DNA from 3 places in the Mesorhizobium sp. M2A.F.Ca.ET.042.01.1.1 genome. Region 2 is predicted to be linked to each of the others. Evidence: riboswitches for the same ligand, from Rfam matches in the RefSeq annotation. Region 2 holds a riboswitch; each other region holds the start of a gene.
What was found. A riboswitch is a leader RNA that binds a small molecule or an ion and turns the genes downstream of it on or off. The one in region 2 is predicted to bind cobalamin.

Region 1 (6,773 bases), on a different contig from region 2:
CTCGGCGTTGCGAGCTTGCCCATCAGGACGGCGTATTGCTGCGGGTCGAACAGCACCAGCGGCAGCGCGCCGCGCGCGATCGTGTGGATGCCGTTGCCCGCGCCGTAGAGGATCAGGGCGAGCGCGATGAATGCGTGGCCTACAAGAAGCAGCCAGATCCCGGCCGCGAGCAGCGATACGGATGCCAGCATCGTCCAGATCGGATGATGCCGGTTGCGGCCGATCAGCAGCTCGGCCACGCGCGCGCCGACCTGTGACGGGCCGACCAGGGCGCCAAGACCGACTGCCGCCGCCAGGCCGAGGCCCCGCAATTGCAGCAGCGTCAGCAGGTGGACGGAGAGCGTGGATGCGATCATCGCGGCCACTGTCAGGATGGAGGCAAGCAGAATGAAGCGTGCCCGCGTCCCGCCCGTGGCGGATGCCTCTTTCGACCTGCCTCTCACCGGGGCGTGCGCCGCGGGTGGAGGCGGCGGTATGACCCAAAGGTGAAGCGGCAGGCAGATTGCCAGATGGATCGCGGCATAGGAAAGGCAGGCGACGCGCCATCCGCCATGCTCGACCAGGAAGGCGCTGAGCGGCCAGCAGACGGTGCTGGCGAAACCACCGAAGAGCGTCAGGTTGGTGATGGCGCTGCGCGCTGCCCGACCATAGAGCCGCCCCAGCGTGGCGAAGCCGGCGTCGTAGAGACTGCTCGACATGCCGAGGCCCATCAGCAGCCAGGCAACCAGGTAAAGCGGATAGGCGGTTGCCGTCGCCAGCAACGAATGCGCGGCCGCCAGCAGCAGCGAGCCGGCGGCAAGCACCGGACGGCCGCCATGGCGCTGGATCAGCCGGCCCGTGATGGGGGACACAAGCCCGGCAAGCAGCAGTCCGCAGGACAGCCCGGCAACGACCGAGGCGAGCGACCAGCCGGTATCTTTTGCTATCGGGGCGGCAAGGACCGCGGGCAGATAGTAGGACGATCCCCAGGCGATGATCTGGGTGATGCCCAGAGACGTGACGAGGACGTGGCGGTTGCGGGCGATGGGCGCGGCGGCTTCCAATCAGGCTTGCCCCGGTTCGTGGCCGACCTTCTCGCCGTCTTCCTTGACGAACCCGCGCACCGGATTGTCGAGCAGTGGCAACACCGCCTCCGACGGCCGGCACAGTCTTGTCCCTTTCGGCGTCTCGACGATCGGCCGGTTGATGAGGATCGGATGGGCGAGCATGAAATCGATCAGCTCGTCGTCGCTCCATTTCGGATCGGCAAGGCCGAGCTCGGCGTAAGGCGTTCCCTTCTCCCGCAGCAACTGACGAGGCGTGATCGCCATCGCCGCGATCAGTTCGAGCAGCCGCTCGCGGCTCGGCGGCGTCTTCAGATATTCGATCACCACCGGCTCCTCGCCGCTGGCGCGGATCATGGCGAGCGTGTTGCGCGAGGTGCCGCAAGCGGGATTGTGGTAGATCGTGACCGTCATGGTTCTGCTTTCAGGGGGTGGGATTGCTGAACGGTTTCGGGCTTGAGCAGCCAGCCCATCAGCGCAAGCGCGATCAGCGCGCCGAGCAGCTCGGCGACGATGAAGCCCGGCAGATCGGCCGGCCTGATGCCGGAAAAGCTGTTGGTGAGCGAGTGCCGGCGACGCCGCCGGCGAACTGCGCGGCGATATAGGCAGGGAGATCGCGGGCAGGCAGAGACCGGTTGAGGCAGAACACCAGCGAAACGGCGGGATTGAAATGCGCGCCCGAAATCGGCCCGAGGATGGTGATCAACACCACCAGCATGGCGCCGGTCGCGAGCGTGTTGCCGAGCAGCGCCAACGCGGTATCGTGCGTCAGCGTCTCGGCCATGATGCCGGAACCGACGACCGTCGCCACCAGCAGACCGGTGCCCAGGGCTTCGGCGACCAACCGGCGCAATGGATCGAAGCCGCTCATCGGTTTGCCCCGCTGGGCCAAGGGCGCGGCAGTCATTGCCTGGTCCCCTCGCCCGGCCGGCAGCAAGGCGCGGCAAGCGCCGGCGCGCAGATTTCCGGGCGGCCCGAGCAGCAATCCTCCATCAGGAACCGGATCAGGCCGGACAGCGCGTCGTACTCGGCGCTGTAGACGATCGAGCGGGCATCACGCCGCGCGGTGACGAGGCCGGACCGTTCCAGTTCCTTGAGGTGGAAGCTGACATTGGAGGGGGAGACCTCGACCTGTTCGGCGAGAGAGCCTGCGGAAATGCCTTCCGGTCCGGCAACGACCAACAGGCGCAGCAGGCGCAGGCGGGTTTCCTGCGACAGCGCGCCAAAGGCGATCAGGGCTTGACGTTCATCCACGTTTCAATAATCCTTGAAATGTTGAAATGAGGAATAGCCGACATGCTGTCTTCTGACAATCATAAAATCGCCGCCCCGATCGACCCCTCCGACCTGACCATTGGCGACCTGCTGTGCGCGCTGGCCGACTACAAGGACAGGCCACTGGTGTTCCGCTATGACGGGCGGCCGGTTAAACCGGGCTATCATGTCACCGAGGTGAAGGCGGGCCAGTTCTCGGCGCTGGATTGCGAGGCCAATCCGGAATCCTGGTCGGAGATCTTCGTCCAGCTATGGGACGTGGACGAAGGCGGGCCGGTCCATATGTCGGCCGGCAAGTTCGCTGCGATCATCCGCAAGGTCTCGGATCACGTGGCCCTCGACCAGTCGGCTAAGCTGACCTTCGAGGTCAGCGACGGCGTGCGCCCGATGGAACTGCACCGCGCGGCCCAGCCAAGCGTCGTTGGCGGCGCCATCGAGGTCGAGCTTTCGCCACGGCCGGCGAGTTGCAAGCCGCGTGACCGCTGGCTGAAGGACCAAGCGGCCGCGGGCAAGCCCTGCTGCGGAGAGAACAGCTGCTGCTGACCCGGCGAACGGCGCCTAAGCTGCGCCGCTTCAGAATCTGATCATGCCATTGTGCTGCAACAAATAGAGGCCCACGAGAATGATAGCGATCAGCGCCACCCAAACGGCTGTCCTGCTCATGCGCGAAAATCCCAGTTGATCGGCCCTCATGAACGCACGCGCCGCGGTTGCGTTCCCGATGTGCCGGGTTGCATTCCATCCGGACAGGATCAAGTCACGAATTGCCGAGGACCACGCGTCAGCCCCTCGGCGCGTTGCTGTAGAGCGCCACACCGATGCGATCGTTGCGCCGCCACCGCACCAGGGCGCGATAGATCATATCGTCGGCTGGGACCTCGAGCAGGAAGCGTTCCGGGATGTCCGTATCGGCGGCGACGCGCAACTCCGCGCCCTGCTCGTGCTGATTCCTGACCGAGCAGCCGATCCTGACGGCACCGGCAATGATCGTGGCTTCCTTGAGTACGAATTCGCGCGCATGAAGACGGCGCTCGGTCTCGGGATAATTGGCCATATCCGGCGGCTCCTAAGGCAAGGCTCTCCTCGCCACAGGGCAGCACCATAGCAGCAAGGCGTTTCCGTTCCGTTAGCGGTTGCTGAAACAGCAGGATTCGTCTTCACCGCGGCCCAAGGTCAGCAGAAAAGCTGTTTCCGGCGCTATCTCGCGCCGGCGACTCCGCTCGCGTGCAGCACCCAGCGGCGGCCGTCGCTGCGGAACTCGGTGAACGACAGCGGCTCGATGTCGATCTTCCAAACCGAGGAGAGCGGCGCGCCCAGCACATGCACGATGGCGGCGCGGATCGGCACGGCATGGGTGAGCGCGATGGTGTGCCCGCCCTCGCCGGCCAGCCGCTCCATCAGCGCGGCACCCCGCCGGGCGACGGCGGCAAGCGATTCGCCGCCATGGGGTGCAGCGTCCGGATCGGCGAACCAGGCCGCCATGCCTGCCGGGTCCTCGGCCTGCACCTGCTCGAAGCTTTTGCCAGCCCAGCGCGCGAAATCCTGCTCGGCAAGCAGCGGCTCGACCGTGGCATCCAGGCCGAGCGCCTCGGCCGTCCTGCGCGCGGCAAGCGCCGGACTTGTCCAGACGCGGTCGGCCCGGCGCAGCGACGAAGCGATCGCGCCGGCGCGATCGAGGGCGCTCGGCTCCGGCGCCTCGTCCGTCGGAAAGCGGCCCTTGCGCGCGGCCTGCGTCGCGCCGCTTGCGATCATCGTCAGGCGGGCGAACATGCCAAAACTCCGTGGTCCAGTGAAATTTCGGCCAGGCGAAGCCGCGTTGACCATTACATGTCGTTGACAGGCGAACGAAGTGCTGACAAGTGTTTTAGCGCTATAGGGATTGGAAGCCGGTGCGAGTCCGGCACGGTCGCGCCACTGTGATCGGCACCAGCCGAAAGTCAGGCCTTATCCCGCAGCCACAGTTGGATCAACGGGACGCAGCATCCCAGTAGGAGGTCAAAATGTCCGACACCACCTTCGCCCCGACCTACGGCCCGGTTGCGATTCCCGTCCGCGAGCTTCTGCCCTGGGCAATCTTCGCCGGCCTGATGCTGATGCTGATGATCTATTTCGTCGGCGCGGAAGAAGGCGCGACGTCGCTGATCCGCGGCACGGTAGTGCATGAATTCGTGCATGACGGCCGCCACCTGCTCGGCTTCCCCTGCCACTAGGAGCGTTTCAGCGAAGGCTGAACCGTCCTAAGTTTTGGTCTGACGCAATTCCGGGCGGAAAACGCTTAATTTTTCCGGGAAATTGCTTGAAGGGACTCTGACATGGTCGGAAAACTTTTGCTGCGCGGCATGCTTGTCGGGCTGGTGGCGGGGATTTTGGCGTTCGCCTTCGCTCGCGTCTATGGCGAGCCGCAGGTCGACAAGGCGATCGCCTTCGAGGAACAGCAGGCGCAGGCCGCCGGCGAGGCGCCGGAGCCCGAGATGGTCAGCCGCGCCAAGCAGGCAGGCATCGGTCTGGCGACCGGCGTGCTGGTCTATGGCGCGGCGCTTGGCGGGCTGTTCTCGCTGGTCTTCGCCTATGCCTATGGCCGGCTGGGCTCGCTCGGCCCGCGCGGCACCTCGGCGCTGCTGGCGCTGCTCGGCTTCCTTGCCGTGATCGTGGTTCCGAGCCTCAAATACCCGGCCAACCCGCCCGCAGTCGGCAATCCCGAAACCATCGCCTACCGCACCGAACTGTTCTTCATCATGATCGTCATCTCGATCGCCGCGATGGTGGCGGCGGTCGGCCTGGCGCAGCGGCTGTGGAGCAGGCTCGGCGCCTGGAATGCCTCGATCGTGGCTGGGCTCGCCTTCCTCGTCGTCTTCGCGCTGGTGAAGGCGGCCCTGCCCGACATCAACGAAGTGCCGGAGAACTTCTCGGCGACGGTGCTGTGGCAATTCCGCGTCGCCTCGCTCGGCATCCAGCTGGTGCTGTGGACCGTCGTCGGACTCGGCTTCGGCGCTGTTGCCGAGCGCGTGGTTGCAGTGCGCGACCAGCGCGGCCCCGCCCGCCGCTACGCCTGAAACCCATGCGTTGGCCGCCACGGTTCCTCGCCCTGGCGGCCAAAGCGGCTCAACGGTCGACACGACCGCTGAGCCGCTTTGGTCTTTTGTTTTCTCGCAATTCCGGACGGAAAACCGCGGCACACTTTTTCTGGAATTGCTCGGTTGCGGCACTGTTCGCCCTGCTGGCGGCAGCCTCGGCGCAGGCGCATAGTGGCTCGTCGGCTCCGCCTCCCCCGGGCATCCAGATCCCCAGCCTCACCCACGGCCAGATGGCGGTGATCGCGCGCTATCGCGGCGACATCCTCGACCTTGCCCAACGCCAGACCGTGACCGATCCGACCTTCAGGCGGCTCTACAATCACGGCAATCTGCAATTCACATACTGCCTCTGGGGCCTGATGCCGGGAAGCCTCGGCGACGAGGAAAGCCCCTTCAACGAATGCAGCCACGCCTATCTCGCCACCGCCAAGGCGCTGCTCGCCTATATGGCGACGATGCCCGCGGCCGAACGCGAGGCCAAGGCGCTGATCTCCGACATCGACGCCGACATGGTGCGCAGCGGCGCGTCCTGGATCCTGTGCCAGTACAGCGGCGAGGCCTTCAGCACCGGCGCGGTGATCGAGCCCAGATGGCAAGACATTGTCTTCCACCTACCGAGCCTGGCGGTGCTGCTGGTCACGATGGCGGCGCTGATCGCCGCCGCGTGCTCGATCTTCCGTTTGCCCTCGCCGCGGGCCGGCACCGTCTAGAACGATTCAGCGTCTCACAATATCACCGAACCGTTTCAAGTCTTTCGTGCGATCGTTTCCAGGAAAGCCAGAACGCGCGACCAAGTCAGTTCGGCTGCGGGCGCATTATAGTCCGGCAGCGCCCGATCGGTGTAGAAATGGCCGATCCCCGGATAGGTGAAAATCTCCGCCTTGACTTGGCTGCGCTTTGCCGCCGCCGACCAGCCGGCAACTTGTTCAGGCAGCGCAAACGCATCCGGGTCGGCGACGTGGACCGCGACCGGAATGTGTCGACGAACATTTGTGGGAATATCGGCAAGGCCATGCAGCAGCACAACGCCCGCGGCAGCGATTCTTTCTGGCCAAACGGCACTTACCACCCCAGCTCCCATCGAATGGCCTGCGAGCACCGCGTCTCGAGAAGTCTGGAGGAGCGCCGCCCTGGCACGGCCGCAGATGATTTCCCACCCGACCTTGCCCATCAGGTCAAGCCCTTCGTCGACCGACGGCGCCGTTAATCCCGCGTACAGGTCCGGCGTCACAACATCATGGCCGGCGCCTCGCATTCTCTCAGCGGCTTGCTGCTCCACCGCCCGAAGGCCCAGCACCGAGTGAAAGAGTACGATAGTAGCCATTCGCTTTCCCTCCGCCGTCCCCTAGCCGATCGCGTTGGACTCTCAGGCGCTGCTTAA
Region 2 (6,773 bases):
ACCGCGCAGCAGGCGAGGCCGAAGGTCATGAACATCAGCGAGCCGCTGCGCGCCCAGGTGATCAGCGCTTCGGTCGAGGTGACAAGGAAGCCCTTGTCGGCCAGCTCATTGTTGATTTCGAGGAAGAAGGGATCGTCCTCCCCCACCGGCCTGCCGGTGTTGGGGTCGATGATGCCCTTGGGCTTCGGCGCGACGAGGGTGCCTGAACTGTCGTTCAATCCCATTCCAGCGCTCCTTTTTTCCATTCATAGGCAAAGCCGATGGTCAGCACCGCCAGAAACACCATCATCGACCAGAAGCCGAGCATGCCGAGCTTCGAGAAGGACACCGCCCACGGGAAAAGGAAGGCGACCTCGAGATCGAAGATGATGAACAGGATCGACACCAGGTAGAAGCGGATGTCGAACTTCATGCGGGCGTCGTCGAACGAGTTGAACCCGCATTCATAGGCGGAAAGCTTTTCCGGATCGGGATTGCGATAGGCCACCAGGAAGGGGGCGATGATGAGCGCCAGACCCACGATCATCGCCACGGCGATGAACAGCACGATAGGCAGATATGAACTCAGGAGTGCGCTCATGCGGCGGCTTTCCTTCGGCGGGGCAGTTCACTTTGATTACAGCAACGAACTCTAATGCGGAAGCGTGACAGTTTAACCGCTGAACCGTTTTAAGGGAGCCCATGCTGCAACGCGGCGAGGGTTAGCGCAGCGGTTTCGGTGACGCAAGTCAAACCTTGTTCAAATCGCGGCCCTGGACGCCATATCGGAAGAAACTGGTCCGATCCGCTCCTGTTTGATTTCCTTCACTTTTCACTCCACTTTTCTCTCCTGACATATCTCCCGCCATTTGCCTGCTAGCATGGCAGGAATCACCGGCTAAAAATCCAACGGACGATCGGGGCAAGGACAGCTGATGAAGGAGAAGATCTCGCTCGCCATGGCCAGGCGCATTGCGCTTGGATCACAGGGGTTCAACGACCCTCGTCCCGCAGGGGTTCCGGATCGCCGGCACCTTGCGCGCGTGCTTTCGCGAACCGGCCTGTTGCAGATCGATTCCGTCAGCGCCGTGGTACGCGCTCATTACATGCCGCTTTATTCGCGCCTCGGCCCCTATCCGCTGGCGCTCCTCGACAACGCCGCCGTTGGCCGCAAGCGCGCGGTCTTTGAATATTGGGCCCATGAGGCATCGTTCCTGCCTGTCGAGACCTACCCCTTGCTGCGCTGGCGCATGCAGCGCGCCGAGGAGGGCGAGGAGATGTATCTCGGCCTGGCTAAATGGGGCCGTGAGCGCAAGGAGATGATCGACGATATCTATAGAGAGGTCGCCGATCGCGGGCCGATCGCCGCCTCCGACATCGAAGGCCACAAGGGCAATGGCGGCTGGTGGGGCTGGAGCGAGGCCAAGCACGCCTTCGAATGGCTGTTCTGGGCCGGGCGCATCACCACCGCCTACCGGCGCGGCTTCGAGCGCTATTACGACCTGCCGGAGCGCGTTTTGCCGCAGGCCGTGCTCGACCTGCCGGTGCCCTCGGTCGAGGAGGCGCATCGCGAATTGCTGCGCATCTCGGCCCGCGCCCACGGCATCGCCACCTATAGCGACCTCCGGGACTATTTCCGGCTGGCGCCCGGCGATACGAAGGACCGCATCGAGGAACTGGTCGAAACCGGCGAATTGCTGCCGGTGAAGGTCGAAGGCTGGGATAAGCCCGCCTATCTCCACAAGGACGCGCGAATCCCACGCCGGATAGAAGCGCGCGCCCTGCTCGCCCCTTTCGATCCCGTCGTTTTCGAACGCACGCGCACCGAAAAGCTCTTCAACTTCCGCTATCGCATCGAGATCTATACGCCGGCCGAAAAGCGCCAATACGGCTACTATGTGCTGCCCTTCCTGCTCGGCGACCGGATCGTCGCCCGTGTCGATCTGCGCGCCGACCGCCCGGCCAGCGTGCTGCGCGTCCATGCCGCCTATGCCGAGCCCGACGCGCCGCCGGAGACGGCAGCCCAGCTCTTCGAGGAGCTGAAGCAGATGCAGGGCTGGCTCGGCCTGGAGGCAATCGAAGTGACACCGGCCGGCGACCTCGGACCGGCGCTGGCCGACATCGCGGCGTCGTAGCCGCGCGTTGACAGGCGCCCAGCCGTAAGCCTAAATCTTGACCCAGACGGTCTTCTCCCGGCAAAGGGAGGAGCCAAGAGGGAATGCGGTGCGGGCCCAAAAACCCAAATCCGCGGCTGTCCCCGCAACTGTAAGCGACGAGCCCCGGCCGAAAACCACTGGGATGTTCCCGGGAAGGCGGCATCTGAGGCGACGACCCGCGAGCCAGGAGACCTGCCGTCTGAGACTTTAAGTATCCGAATGCCCGGCGGGTTTTCCGGGCAAGGAGCCTGGTTTTGGATCGCAACGGCAGTTTCCCGGCAAAGATCGCGGACATTTCGTCCGAGCCCGACGCGTTGGGCGGCGTGACCGTCATCGTCTGCTCATCCTGCCGCGACGAGGCCGGGTCCGATGCGCATCCGCGCGCCGGCGCGCTGCTGGCCGATGACACGCGCCGCGCCGCCTCGAGCGAAAACATCCGCATCCGCACCGTCGAATGCCTCGGCAACTGCAAGCGCCGGCTGAGCGCGGCGCTGCTGCGCGACGGCTGCTGGAGCTACGTCTTCGGCGATCTGGAGACGACCAGCGGCGCCGACCTCGTCGCCGGCGCAAAGCTCTTCGCCACCTCGGCCGACGGCCTTATCCCCTGGCGCGGCCGGCCCGATTCCCTCAAGCGCGGCCTGGTTGCCCGCATCCCTCCTCTCGACATGCTGAAGGACTGACCATGAACGCTTCCGTTTCCCGCGTGCCCTGCACCGTCGTCACCGGCTTCCTCGGCGCCGGCAAGACGACGCTGATCCGCAACCTGCTCGAGAACGCCAAGGGCAAGCGGCTGGCAATCATCGTCAACGAATTCGGCGATGTCGGCATCGACGGCGAGATCCTGAAAGGCTGCGGCGTCGACACCTGCCCGGAGGAAAACATCGTCGAGCTCGCCAATGGCTGCATCTGCTGCACCGTCGCCGACGATTTCGTGCCGGCGCTCGACCAGATCCTGTCCCGCACGCCGAAGGTCGACCACATCCTGATCGAGACTTCCGGCCTCGCTCTGCCGAAACCGCTTGTGCAGGCTTTTCAGTGGCCGACGGTGAAGAGCCGCGTGACGGTTGACAGCGTCGTTGCCGTGGTCGACGGCCCGGCGCTGGCCGACGGCCGCGTTGCCTCCGACATGGATGCGCTCCAGGCGCAGCGCGCGGCGGACGACTCGCTCGACCATGACGATCCGGTCGAAGAGGTGTTCGAGGACCAGATCGCCTGCGCCGACCTGATCATCCTGTCGAAGAGCGATCTGATGGACGCGGCGGGCTCTCAGCGCGCCAACGCCGTCATCGGCGAGCATGTGGCGCGCGCCGTGAAAATCGTGCCGACCGCGCAGGGCAAGGTCGATCCTTCGGTGCTGCTCGGCCTCGGCCTCGCCGTCGAGGACGATATCGAGAACCGCAAGACCCATCACGACGATGAGCTCGACCACGAGCATGACGATTTCGATTCCTTCGTCATCGACATCCCGTCGATCGCCAGTCCGGACGAGCTGGCCAAGCGCGTCGCCCTTGCCGCCGAGCAGGAAAATGTGCTGCGCGTCAAAGGTTTTGTCGAGGTCGGCGGCAAGCCGATGCGGCTTCTGCTCCAGGCCGTCGGCCCGCGCGTCAACCATTATTACGACCGCGCCTGGACGGCCGAGGACGACCGCCGCTCGCGGCTCGTCGTCATTGGCCTCAAGGGGCTGAACCGCCCGGCGATCGAGCGTATCCTCGCCGGCTGAGGCCAATACGAAAGGCCGACCCGAACCGCTATGCATATCCTCGCCACCACATCCGCTTCGCTCGACGATCTCGCCGAGCCGATCGACCTCAGGCAGACGCCTGCGGATGTCGTGGCGCTGTCCTTCACCGACAGCGATCTCGCCGGCCTGGCCGCTGCTTGGAAGGCCGATGCCGCGCGGCTGCCCTCGATGCGGCTGGCAGCCTTGCGCGATCTTCGCCACCCGATGTCGGTCGATCTCTGGATCGACAGCGTCGCCCGCCACGCCAGGGTCGTCCTCGTCCGCATCCTCGGCGGCTATGACTGGTGGCGCTATGGCTGCGACCAGCTCGCCGCGGTGGCGCGCGAGCGCGGCATCAAGCTGGCGCTGCTGCCCGGCGAAAGTCATGACGAGGACCAGCGGCTGATCGAAGCCTCGACCCTGCCGCGTGCGGAGCTGGACGCCCTGCTCGGCTATTTCCGCGAAGGCGGCCCGGCGAATATGGCGGCGCTGGTGCAAAGGCTGGCGCGGTTGGCCGGGTCGGATACGGTTGTTGCAGAGCCTGTCGGCGTACCGAAGGCTGGGTTTTATCAGCCGGGAGTTGGTGTCGTTGAGAAGCCTAACCTTTCAAAGGTCGGCGATCCTTCGCCCCCCTCTCTGTCCTGCCGGACATCTCCCCCTCAAGGGGGGAGATCAGCCGTCACCAGCCTCGGCGCCTTTTCTTCATCGGCATCAAAAGAGCCATCTGCAGCATCCGCGATTGGCGAAACCGTCAACGACAAAGCAATCTCCCCCCCTGAGGGGGAGATGTCCGGCAGGACAGAGAGGGGGGCGACGGAACTCGACGTCGACAATCTCGCCGTCGTCCCCATCCTCTTCTACCGCTCGATGCTGTTGGCGGCAGACGTAGCACCGATCGACGCTCTCGCGGAGGCGTTGAAGCTGCAAGGCCTGACGCCCGTGCCGATTTTCGTCTCCAGCCTGAAAGACCCGGCGTCGCTCGCCTTCGTCGAAACCGCCGTCGCCTCGCTGAACCCCGCCGCCATCATCACCGCCACCGCGTTCGCCTCCGGCGCGGAGCCCGGCGCCGAGACCCTGTTCGACCGCGCCGGCGTGCCCGTCTTTCAGGTCATTGTCGCCACGACGCGCCGCGAGGTCTGGGAGAACAACCAGCGTGGCCTGGCGCCCGCCGATCTTGCCATGCATGTCGTCCTGCCCGAGCTCGACGGCCGCATCCTGGCCGGCGCCATCTCCTTCAAGGGCGAGATCGAGACCGATCCGGCACTGGCCTTTCGCGCCTTCGCCAACCGGCCTGAGGCGAACCGCGTGGCGCAGGTCGCCAGGCGGATCGCGGCCTTTATTCGCCTGCAGCGGACGGAGCGGGCCGAGCGCAAGCTGGCGATCCTGGTTCCTGACTATCCAGGCGCCCCTGGACGGACCGGTTATGCCGTTGGGCTTGATGTGCCGTCGAGTGTGCTTGCAATGCTGCATGACCTGAAAGAACAGGGCTACGCGGTTGAAGGGATTCCGCAATCGCCGCGGGCGTTGTTGGATGCGCTGGAGGTGGGTGGGCACGGGTTAAGTTCAAAAGACTACCTGCGCTTGTCCGCGGAACTGCCGGAAGGCGCGCGTAATGCAGTCAGGGCTGCCTGGGGCAGCGCGGAAGACCAGATAGGGCTGCGCGAGGCCCCCCTCTCTGTCCTGCCGGACATCTCCCCCTCAAGGGGGGAGATTGGCAGTTCCTCTGCCGGCTCTCCCTCTGCTAGGCCGAAAATTGGCGAAAGCCGAGCGCAAGGGATAATCTCCCCCCTTGAGGGGGAGATGTCCGGCAGGACAGAGGGGGGGGCGACAGAACGCGAGCTTTTGCAAGCTACCCCCCAGAACCGCTTCCCCTTCCGCGCCGCCACCTTCGGCAACGTCACCGTCGCACTGGCACCCGACCGGGGTCGCTCGGCCGACCGCCGCGCTGACTACCACGACCCAACCCTGCCTCCCCGCCACGAGTTGATCGCTTTCGGGCTCTGGCTGCGGAAATCACTCGGCGTCCATGCCATCATCCATGTCGGCGCGCATGGCACACTGGAATGGCTGCCAGGCAAGACCGTCGCGCTCTCCAACACCTGCTTCCCCGAGGTCGTCACCGGCTCGTTGCCGGTCATCTATCCCTTCATTGTCTCCAATCCCGGCGAGGCGGCGCAGGCCAAGCGCCGCATTTCCGCCGTGACGCTCGGCCATCTGCCCCCGCCGCTGACAGGCGCCGGCCTTGACGAGGCGCAACAGAGGCTGGAACGGCTGGTCGACGAATATGCCCAGGCCGATGGGCTCGACCGCCGCCGCCGCGACCGACTTGCCAAGCTGATCGTCGAGACGGCGCGGAAGACCGGGCTTGCCTCGGAAGCCGGCGTCGCCAGGACCGACCAGCCCGACGAAGCGCTGCGCCGCATCGATGCCTGGCTCTGCGATCTCAAGGATTTCGCCGTCAAGGACGGGCTGCATGTCTATGGCCGCGCACCGGAAGACGAAGCCGATCCGCTGCGCCGGCAAAGCGCCGAAGCCGAAAAGGCCAACCTGCTCGCCGCGCTCGACGGCCGCCACATCAAGGCAGGCCCCGCCGGCGCCCCGGCGCGCGGCCGCTCCGATGTGCTCCCCACCGGCCGCAACCTCTTCACCTCCGACCCGCGCACCATGCCGACGCCAACCGCCTATGATCTCGGCCAGGCGGCGGCGGAGGAAGTCGTGCGCAGCTACATGCAGAGCCATGGCGACTGGCCGCGCTCGCTGGTCATCGACCTCTGGGGTTCGGCCTCGCTGCGCACCGGCGGCGAGGAGATCGCGCAAGGCCTGGCGCTGATGGGCTGCCGTCCGCAATGGGATGCCGCCACGGGGCGTATCACCGGCATCGAGGTGCTGCCGCCGGGCGCGCTCGGCCGCCCGCGCGT
Region 3 (6,773 bases), on a different contig from region 2:
TTCGGCGGGGCCGACGCCGCGCGTGCGCACGGAGGATTGGTCTTTCACCCTCAAGCAGGGGCCGAAGCCGATCAAGAAATGGAACTGGGCCGAGTTCAACGCCCTGACGCAAAGCAAGATGACGCGCGACATCCATTGTGTGACGGCCTGGACAAAATTCAACACGCCCTGGCAGGGCGTCATGATCGACGACATCCTCGCCGACGCCGGCATCGAGCCGCCGACCGCCTACACGCTGGCTCTGTCCTTTGACGGCTATTCCACCAATGTGCCGACCAAGGACCTCGTCACCGGTAAGGCGATGGTGGCGCTGCTCTATGAAGGCAAGCCGATCACGCCGGATCATGGCGGGCCGGCGCGGCTATTGGTGCCGCATCTCTATTTCTGGAAGTCGGCCAAATGGGTGAACGGGCTGCAGTTCACCGAGCGCGACGAACCAGGCTTCTGGGAACTTCGCGGCTATCACATGTATGGCGACCCCTGGCGCGAGCAGCGCTATTCAAGCGATCCATAAGGGGCGACCCGTGAGGGGCGATTCCGTGAGGGGTGATCAATGAGCGCCGAGCCGTCGCCGCAATCGCCCTGGCAGGCAGCCACGATCACCCGCATCGAAAAGCGCACGCCGCGCGTCACCAGCTTCTGGTTCCAGCCGTCGCGGCCTTTCGCTCACCTTGCCGGACAGCATGTCGACATCAGGCTGACGGCGCCGGACGGCTATCAGGCGCGCCGCTCCTATTCCATCGCCTCGGCGCCGGAAGCAAGCGGCGGCGTCGAGCTGGCGATCGAGCGGCTCGACGACGGCGAGGTCTCGCCCTTCTTCCACGACGTGGCCGCCGTCGGCGACGAGATCGAGCTGCGCGGACCGCTGGGCGGCCATTTCATCTGGGAGGAGAGCGACGGCGGGCCGATCCTTCTGGTCGGCGGCGGCTCCGGCGTCGTGCCGCTGATGGCGATGGTGCGCCATCGCACGCTGCGCAACAAGGCGACGCCCGTTGCGCTGGTGTTTTCGGCGCGGATCTGGGACGAGGTGATTTTTCGCGACGAGCTGATCGGCTTGGACGACCGTCGCGACGGGTTCGATCTGGTGCTGACGCTGACCCGCGAGCCGGCGAGGCGCCCCTCCGATTATTCCCGGCGCGTCGACGCCCGCATGATGGCGCAGGCCGTCGAGCGCCTGCCCAAGGCGCCGAAGCTCGCCTATGTCTGCGGCTCGAATGCGTTCGTGTCAGCCGCCGCCGACGCCTTGATCGGCGCCGGTGTCCCGGCGGGGATCATCCGGACCGAGCGCTACGGGGTTTAGGAGCATGATCCCGACGACGATGATCCCGCAACGGTCCTCGCCTCGACCGACAAGCCTTCAGGCCTCGATGTCCAGCGCTGACAATGGCCTCGAACAGCAGGCCAGGATATAGCCGTCATCGATCTCGTGATCGAGAATGCCGCCATTGTGGCTCATCGAGACCTCGCCCGAGACCTTTTTCACCTTGCAGGTTCCGCAGAGACCGAATTCGCAGGCCGCCGGGATCCTGACGCCCGAAGCGCGCGCCGTCTGCAGCACGGTCTGTCCGGCGACGCATTCCGCATCGACATTTGAGAGCGAAAAGCGGACCGGGGTCACCGCCTCCGCGAGCGGCATGGCGTCGTCGCCGGCCGGCATAGCGAACGGCGCGGGGACTTCTTCCAGGGCCGGCGCGGCGAAGCTCTCCTGATGGTAGCGGCTCATGTCAAAGCCGGCGGCCTCCAGCATCTGGCGCACGGCGCGCATGAAGGGGTCGGGCCCGCAGCAGAAGATCTCCCGCTCGCGGAAGTCGGGTGCCAGGAGCGGCAGCCGGATCGCGTCGATGCGGCCCATATGGCCGAACCAGCCCTCGCGGCTCGATCGCTCCTCGATCATGAAGCCGAGCGACAGGCCGGGCATGCGGCTGCCGAGCAGTTCGAGCTCCTTGCGGAAGATGATCTCTTCCGGCCGCCGCGCGCAGTTGACGAAGCCGACATCGGTCCAGGGCGCGCAGTCGTTCAGCCAGCGCAGCATCGACATCATCGGCGTGACGCCGGACCCGGCCGAAATGAACAGATATTTGGCCGCCGGATGGCTGTGCAGCGAGAAATCGCCGGCCGGCCCGTAGGCCTTCACATGGACGCCGGGCTTCAGATTGTCGAACATCCAGCGCGTGCCGACGCTGTCGGCTTGCGCTTTCACCGTCACCGCGATCGAGAACGGCCGCGACGGCGAGGACGACAGCGTGTAGGTCCGCATCAGCGGCCCGTCTGCCGTCGGCAATTCCAGCGTCACGAACTGCCCGGGTTTGTAGCGGAACCAGGTCTGATTGTCGGAGCGGAAGGTGAACGTCTTCACCTGCGGCGCCTCGTCGCTGACGCCGATCACTTCCAGCACCTGCAGCCTGTCGTTCCAGGGCGCCATCTCGTCGAGATGGCGATAGAGGCCGAGATCCGTCATCGCGTTCATCTCCTCAGCCTTCAGGCGACGCTGCGCAGCGCCGGGCGACCGCCTTCGGCGAGGCGCGGACCGATGAAGGAGGTGTACCACTCGACGAACTGGATGACGCCGCCCTCATGCAACTCGGAATAGGGACCGGGCTCGTAAGCCGGCGACAGGATTCCGAGCGCGTTTTCCTCGACGATGCGGCGGTCCTGATCGTTGGTCTCGGTCCAGACATGGGTGAGTTCTGCCAGATCGTAGTCGACGCCTTCCACCGCGTCCTTGTGGACCAGCCATTTCGTCGTCACCGCGGTCTCGGTGGCGCTGATCGGCAGCACACGGAAGGTGACGGCGTGATCGATGAGGATGTGGTTCCACGTGGTCGGGTAATGGTAGTGCATCAACGTGCCGATGCGGTCGGCGGCGACGCTGGCGGACAGGTTGTTCGCCACGGCGCGCTTGCCGCTCATCGTGTAGCTGACGGCGTCGCGCAGCAGCGGCGCGCGCGTCGCGCGGTATTGCCCGGCCGGGTCGATCCGGAACCGGCTCGGCAGACCCGCCGCCTCGCATTTCGCCCAGTGCGCAAGCATTTCCGGATCGCTGTCGGCGCCTTGCACACCGGTGACCGTCGGCGCTTCCGGGAAGGTCTTGCACAGTTCCGGATGGTTGCCGGCGCAATGATAGCACTCGCGGTTGTTTTCCCAGACGAGCTTCCAGTTGCCCTTTTCGACGATCGTCGATTCGAACGCGACCTTCGCCTCGCTCAGCCGGTGCGGCAGGAGATAGGGTTCGATCATGGCGCGCATCGGCGCGAAGTCGGCCGGCTCTTTTGCCAGGCAAATGAAGATGTAGCCGCCGACGCTCTCGCAGGCGACCGGCTTCAGGCCGAACTGGCTCTTGTCGAATCCTTCCGCCATCTGGCGCGCGAACAGCAGCCGCCCGTCGAGCTCGTAAGTCCACTGATGGTAGGGACAGACCAGCTTGGCGGCGGTGCCCTTGTCGGTGTTGCACACGCGGCTGCCGCGATGCCGGCAGGAGTTGTGGAAAGCGTTGATCCTTCCCTTCTGGTCGCGGACCAGCACCACCGGATAATCGCCGATCTGAACGGTGATGTAGCTGCCTGGTTTCGGCAGCTCGCAATCATGGCCGATGAACAACCAGTCACGATACCAGATCAGCTCCATATCGAGCTTGAAATAGTCGGGATCGGTGTAGAAGGGCTGCTCAAGCGAGTAGCCCGGCTTGCGGCTCTGCAGGAGCCTCAGCATGTCGTTGCGCGCATCCATGTCCTGTCCTCGCATCAAGGACTGAACTGGTGGTGATGGAGAAGAACGACCGCCACCGGCAGGGCCGGGCACGCGCCGTCCGCCTCTTGACCGCCCACCGCGATCAGTCGAGTTCAAAATGTCTCTGGCTGGTTTCCGGGCTTTGGAGTTGCCCTCGCGGGCGGTCGCAACACCTTCCCAGGCCCATGGCCCAGTGGTCTCCCGTTGCGACCTCACTCCACCACCGTTGCGGGGGCAGCGCCGGATTTCGACCGGCTTCCCAATTCTCCGCCTCGTCGCGACGAAGCGGCACCTGAGATGGCCTGATCTAACCACGACAGCCGGTTTCCCGTCGGCATGAAAACGACATCGCATCCATGCGGCGCGACAATGGGCGGCATATTGACGGTGCTGAGTCTCGTCCTTGCGCCATGCCTCGGCTTCCAGAACTCCTCGGGACGAGCTTCAGGAAGGCTCCGATGGTTAACAGTATCAAAAAGTGACTATTAGCAGATTCTAAAATCGAACCGAACGGTTCGTTTCTGTTGACGGTGCGTACAGGATGCTGTGAACGTTGGCGCTCCGACACACTTGGTGAGCCAACTGCCGAACTCACATAAGTCCTTGATTAAACTCGATAAAAATATAGTCATAGGCATGCTTATGAAAACTTCAAGATGCGGATTCATGGTCCAGACGAAAAAACTTCGTGATTGGAATCCGGCGATCGGCTCACCCAAATCAGCGCTGTCCGAACGACGCGATTTCATTCCCAAGACACGCCGCTAGACGGACTGAATAAAAATACTGGAGTAGCAAAAATGAAAAAGATTGTTCTCACTGCCGCCGCCCTTCTGGCAATTTCCGGCAGCGCCTTTGCCGGTAGCGACAATTACAACGCGCAGGCGGCCAACCCGCCGGCCGCCACGGTCGACTCTTCTTACACAGCCTCGGTCCGCAAGTCCGAACCGGCTGAACAGAAGCCTGTCACCACGGGCGCCGACCGCAACCTTTTCGGTAACAACTGACAGCCGACTTCGAACGGCGACGGGTTTGCCCGTCGCCTCGGTCGGATCAGTAAATTCAGGAGTACTGAGATGAAAAAGATCATTCTTGCCACCGCGGCTCTCATGGCGGTTTCCTCGGCTGCTTTCGCGGGCAGCGACAATTACGGCAACAGCGGCGTCAACCAGCCGGCTCCCGCCGTGGATACGACCCGCACCTCGTCGATCGGCACCGACTCGCCGGTCTACAAGCTGCTGAATTCGTCGCGCGACGGGCAGAAGTCGGCTCCGCAGGGCGCCGACCGCGACCACTTCGGCAATCGTTAACAGCCGACCGTGATTTGAAAACAGGAGCGGCGGGCCGAGGCCCGCCGCTTTTTCTTTGCCGCAGCGGCTCTGCGCTCAGGCCGCCTTCGCTTCTTCGCGATGCAGCGTGAAGGAATGGCCGTCGGCGTCGAAAATATGCAGATCGCCGGCGCTTGCGTTGAGCCGCAGTGTCTCACCGCGCTTGACCTCGATATTGCCCGGCAGCTTGGCGACCAGCGGCAGGTCTGCGCGGCCGATATCGATATAGACGAGCTGAACCTCGCCGAGTTGCTCGATATAGTCGACCTTGCCCTCGAAAAGGTAGTCGGAACCGGTGGCGATCGCGAGATCCTCCGGCCGCACGCCGAAGCTGACCGCCGCGCCATTCGCCGAGGCAGGCGTCGCGATCGGCACCGTCGCCTTGCGGTCGCCGACATGGCTGACCACGGTCGGATTGCCGGCCTTCTCGATCTTTGCCGGCAATATGTTCATCGCCGGCGAGCCGATGAACTGGGCGACGAACAGATTGCCCGGACGCTTGTAGAGTTCCATCGGCGTGCCGACCTGCTCGACCCGGCCGTCCTTCAGCACCACGATGCGGTCCGCCAGCGTCATCGCCTCGACCTGGTCGTGCGTCACATAGATCATGGTGGTGTTCGGCATCGATTCCTTGAGCTTGGCGATCTCGATGCGGGTGGCGACGCGCAATGCGGCGTCGAGGTTCGACAGCGGCTCGTCGAACAGGAACACTTTCGGGTTGCGCACGATGGCGCGGCCGATGGCGACGCGCTGGCGCTGGCCGCCCGACATCGCCTTGGGCAGGCGGTCGAGATATTTGGTGAGCTGCAGGATTTCCGCGGCCTGCCGCACCCGCTTGTCGATCTCGGCCTTGCTTTCCTTGCCGATCTTCATCGAGAAGGCCATGTTGTCGTAGACGGTCATGTGCGGATAGAGCGCATAGGACTGGAACACCATGGCGATGCCCCGCTTCGACGGCGGCACGTCGTTCACCACCTCGCCGTCGATCTTCAGTTCGCCCCCGGTGATCTCCTCGAGCCCGGCGATCGACCGCAGCAAGGTGGACTTGCCGCATCCCGACGGTCCGACGAAGACGATGAACTCGCCGGATTTAATGTCGAGGTCGATGCCGTGGAGGATGTTAAGGTTGCCGTATGATTTCTTCACCTGGTTCAGCGTGACATCGGCCATGTTTGTCCTCTCCCGTTGATCTTTGTCTGCAAGTTCAGTCGATGCGCCCGAACCAGGCGCCGTATCCGCCGAGGCGGACCGGCCCGCTGCCAGTCTGTCCCGAAAAGCCATGTCCGGGCAAGGGCTGCAGCGCGCCTTGGCCGAGATCGATCTCGGCGGGCTTGCCGCCGAGGTTGAAGGCGCAGACGATCCGCTCATTGCCCTCGCGGCGCGTGAAGGCGACGGTATCGCCATCGCTTTCGATGAAGTCGATATCGCCCTTGCCCAGCGCCGGATGCTGGCGCCGGAAGGCGAGGAAGCGGCGGTAATGCTCGAGCAGCGAGCTTGCGTCGCCCTGCTGCACGTTGACGGCCTGGGACAGGTGCCTGCCTGGCACCGGCAGCCAGGGCTTGGCGGTCGAGAACCCGCCATTCTTGGCCGCGGCCTCCCACACCATCGGCGTGCGGCAGCCGTCGCGGCCCTTGAACTCCGGCCAGAAGCGGATGCCGTAGGGGTCCTGCAGATCCTCGAACTTCAGCTCTGCTTCGCCAAGGCCGAGTTCTTCGCCCT

Region 1: another riboswitch for cobalamin. It lies ahead of EOA23_RS20855 (CbtB domain-containing protein); the one in region 2 lies ahead of EOA23_RS10055 (DUF1636 family protein).
Region 3: another riboswitch for cobalamin. It lies ahead of EOA23_RS03645 (aromatic ring-hydroxylating dioxygenase subunit alpha); the one in region 2 lies ahead of EOA23_RS10055 (DUF1636 family protein).

Annotation. Positions count from the first base shown of each region.
Region 1 covers NZ_RZRX01000141.1:50-6,822, forward strand. Annotated here, with positions in the region: partial or broken gene EOA23_RS20820 (MFS transporter) at 1-1,043, opposite strand, end outside; gene arsC (arsenate reductase (glutaredoxin)) at 1,044-1,457, opposite strand; partial or broken gene EOA23_RS20830 (aquaporin) at 1,454-1,914, opposite strand; gene EOA23_RS20835 (metalloregulator ArsR/SmtB family transcription factor) at 1,947-2,297, opposite strand; gene EOA23_RS20840 (DUF6428 family protein) at 2,340-2,861, shown strand; gene EOA23_RS20845 (PilZ domain-containing protein) at 3,100-3,372, opposite strand; gene EOA23_RS20850 (histidine phosphatase family protein) at 3,516-4,088, opposite strand; adenosylcobalamin (AdoCbl) riboswitch at 4,194-4,269, shown strand; gene EOA23_RS20855 (CbtB domain-containing protein) at 4,319-4,528, shown strand; gene EOA23_RS20860 (CbtA family protein) at 4,631-5,371, shown strand; gene EOA23_RS20865 (hypothetical protein) at 5,623-6,102, shown strand; gene EOA23_RS20870 (dienelactone hydrolase family protein) at 6,138-6,716, opposite strand.
Region 2 covers NZ_RZRX01000048.1:22,609-29,381, forward strand. Annotated here, with positions in the region: gene EOA23_RS10040 (NADH-quinone oxidoreductase subunit B) at 1-224, opposite strand, end outside; gene EOA23_RS10045 (NADH-quinone oxidoreductase subunit A) at 215-580, opposite strand; gene EOA23_RS10050 (winged helix-turn-helix domain-containing protein) at 915-2,114, shown strand; cobalamin riboswitch at 2,145-2,350, shown strand; gene EOA23_RS10055 (DUF1636 family protein) at 2,390-2,815, shown strand; gene cobW (cobalamin biosynthesis protein CobW) at 2,818-3,855, shown strand; gene EOA23_RS10065 (cobaltochelatase subunit CobN) at 3,886-6,773, shown strand, end outside.
Region 3 covers NZ_RZRX01000012.1:39,514-46,286, reverse strand. Annotated here, with positions in the region: gene EOA23_RS03660 (molybdopterin-dependent oxidoreductase) at 1-514, shown strand, start outside; gene EOA23_RS03655 (ferredoxin reductase) at 554-1,300, shown strand; gene EOA23_RS03650 (hybrid-cluster NAD(P)-dependent oxidoreductase) at 1,358-2,458, opposite strand; gene EOA23_RS03645 (aromatic ring-hydroxylating dioxygenase subunit alpha) at 2,479-3,726, opposite strand; cobalamin riboswitch at 3,835-4,037, opposite strand; gene EOA23_RS03640 (DUF680 domain-containing protein) at 4,527-4,733, shown strand; gene EOA23_RS03635 (DUF680 domain-containing protein) at 4,803-5,036, shown strand; gene ugpC (sn-glycerol-3-phosphate ABC transporter ATP-binding protein UgpC) at 5,112-6,224, opposite strand; gene EOA23_RS03625 (alpha-glucosidase) at 6,259-6,773, opposite strand, start outside.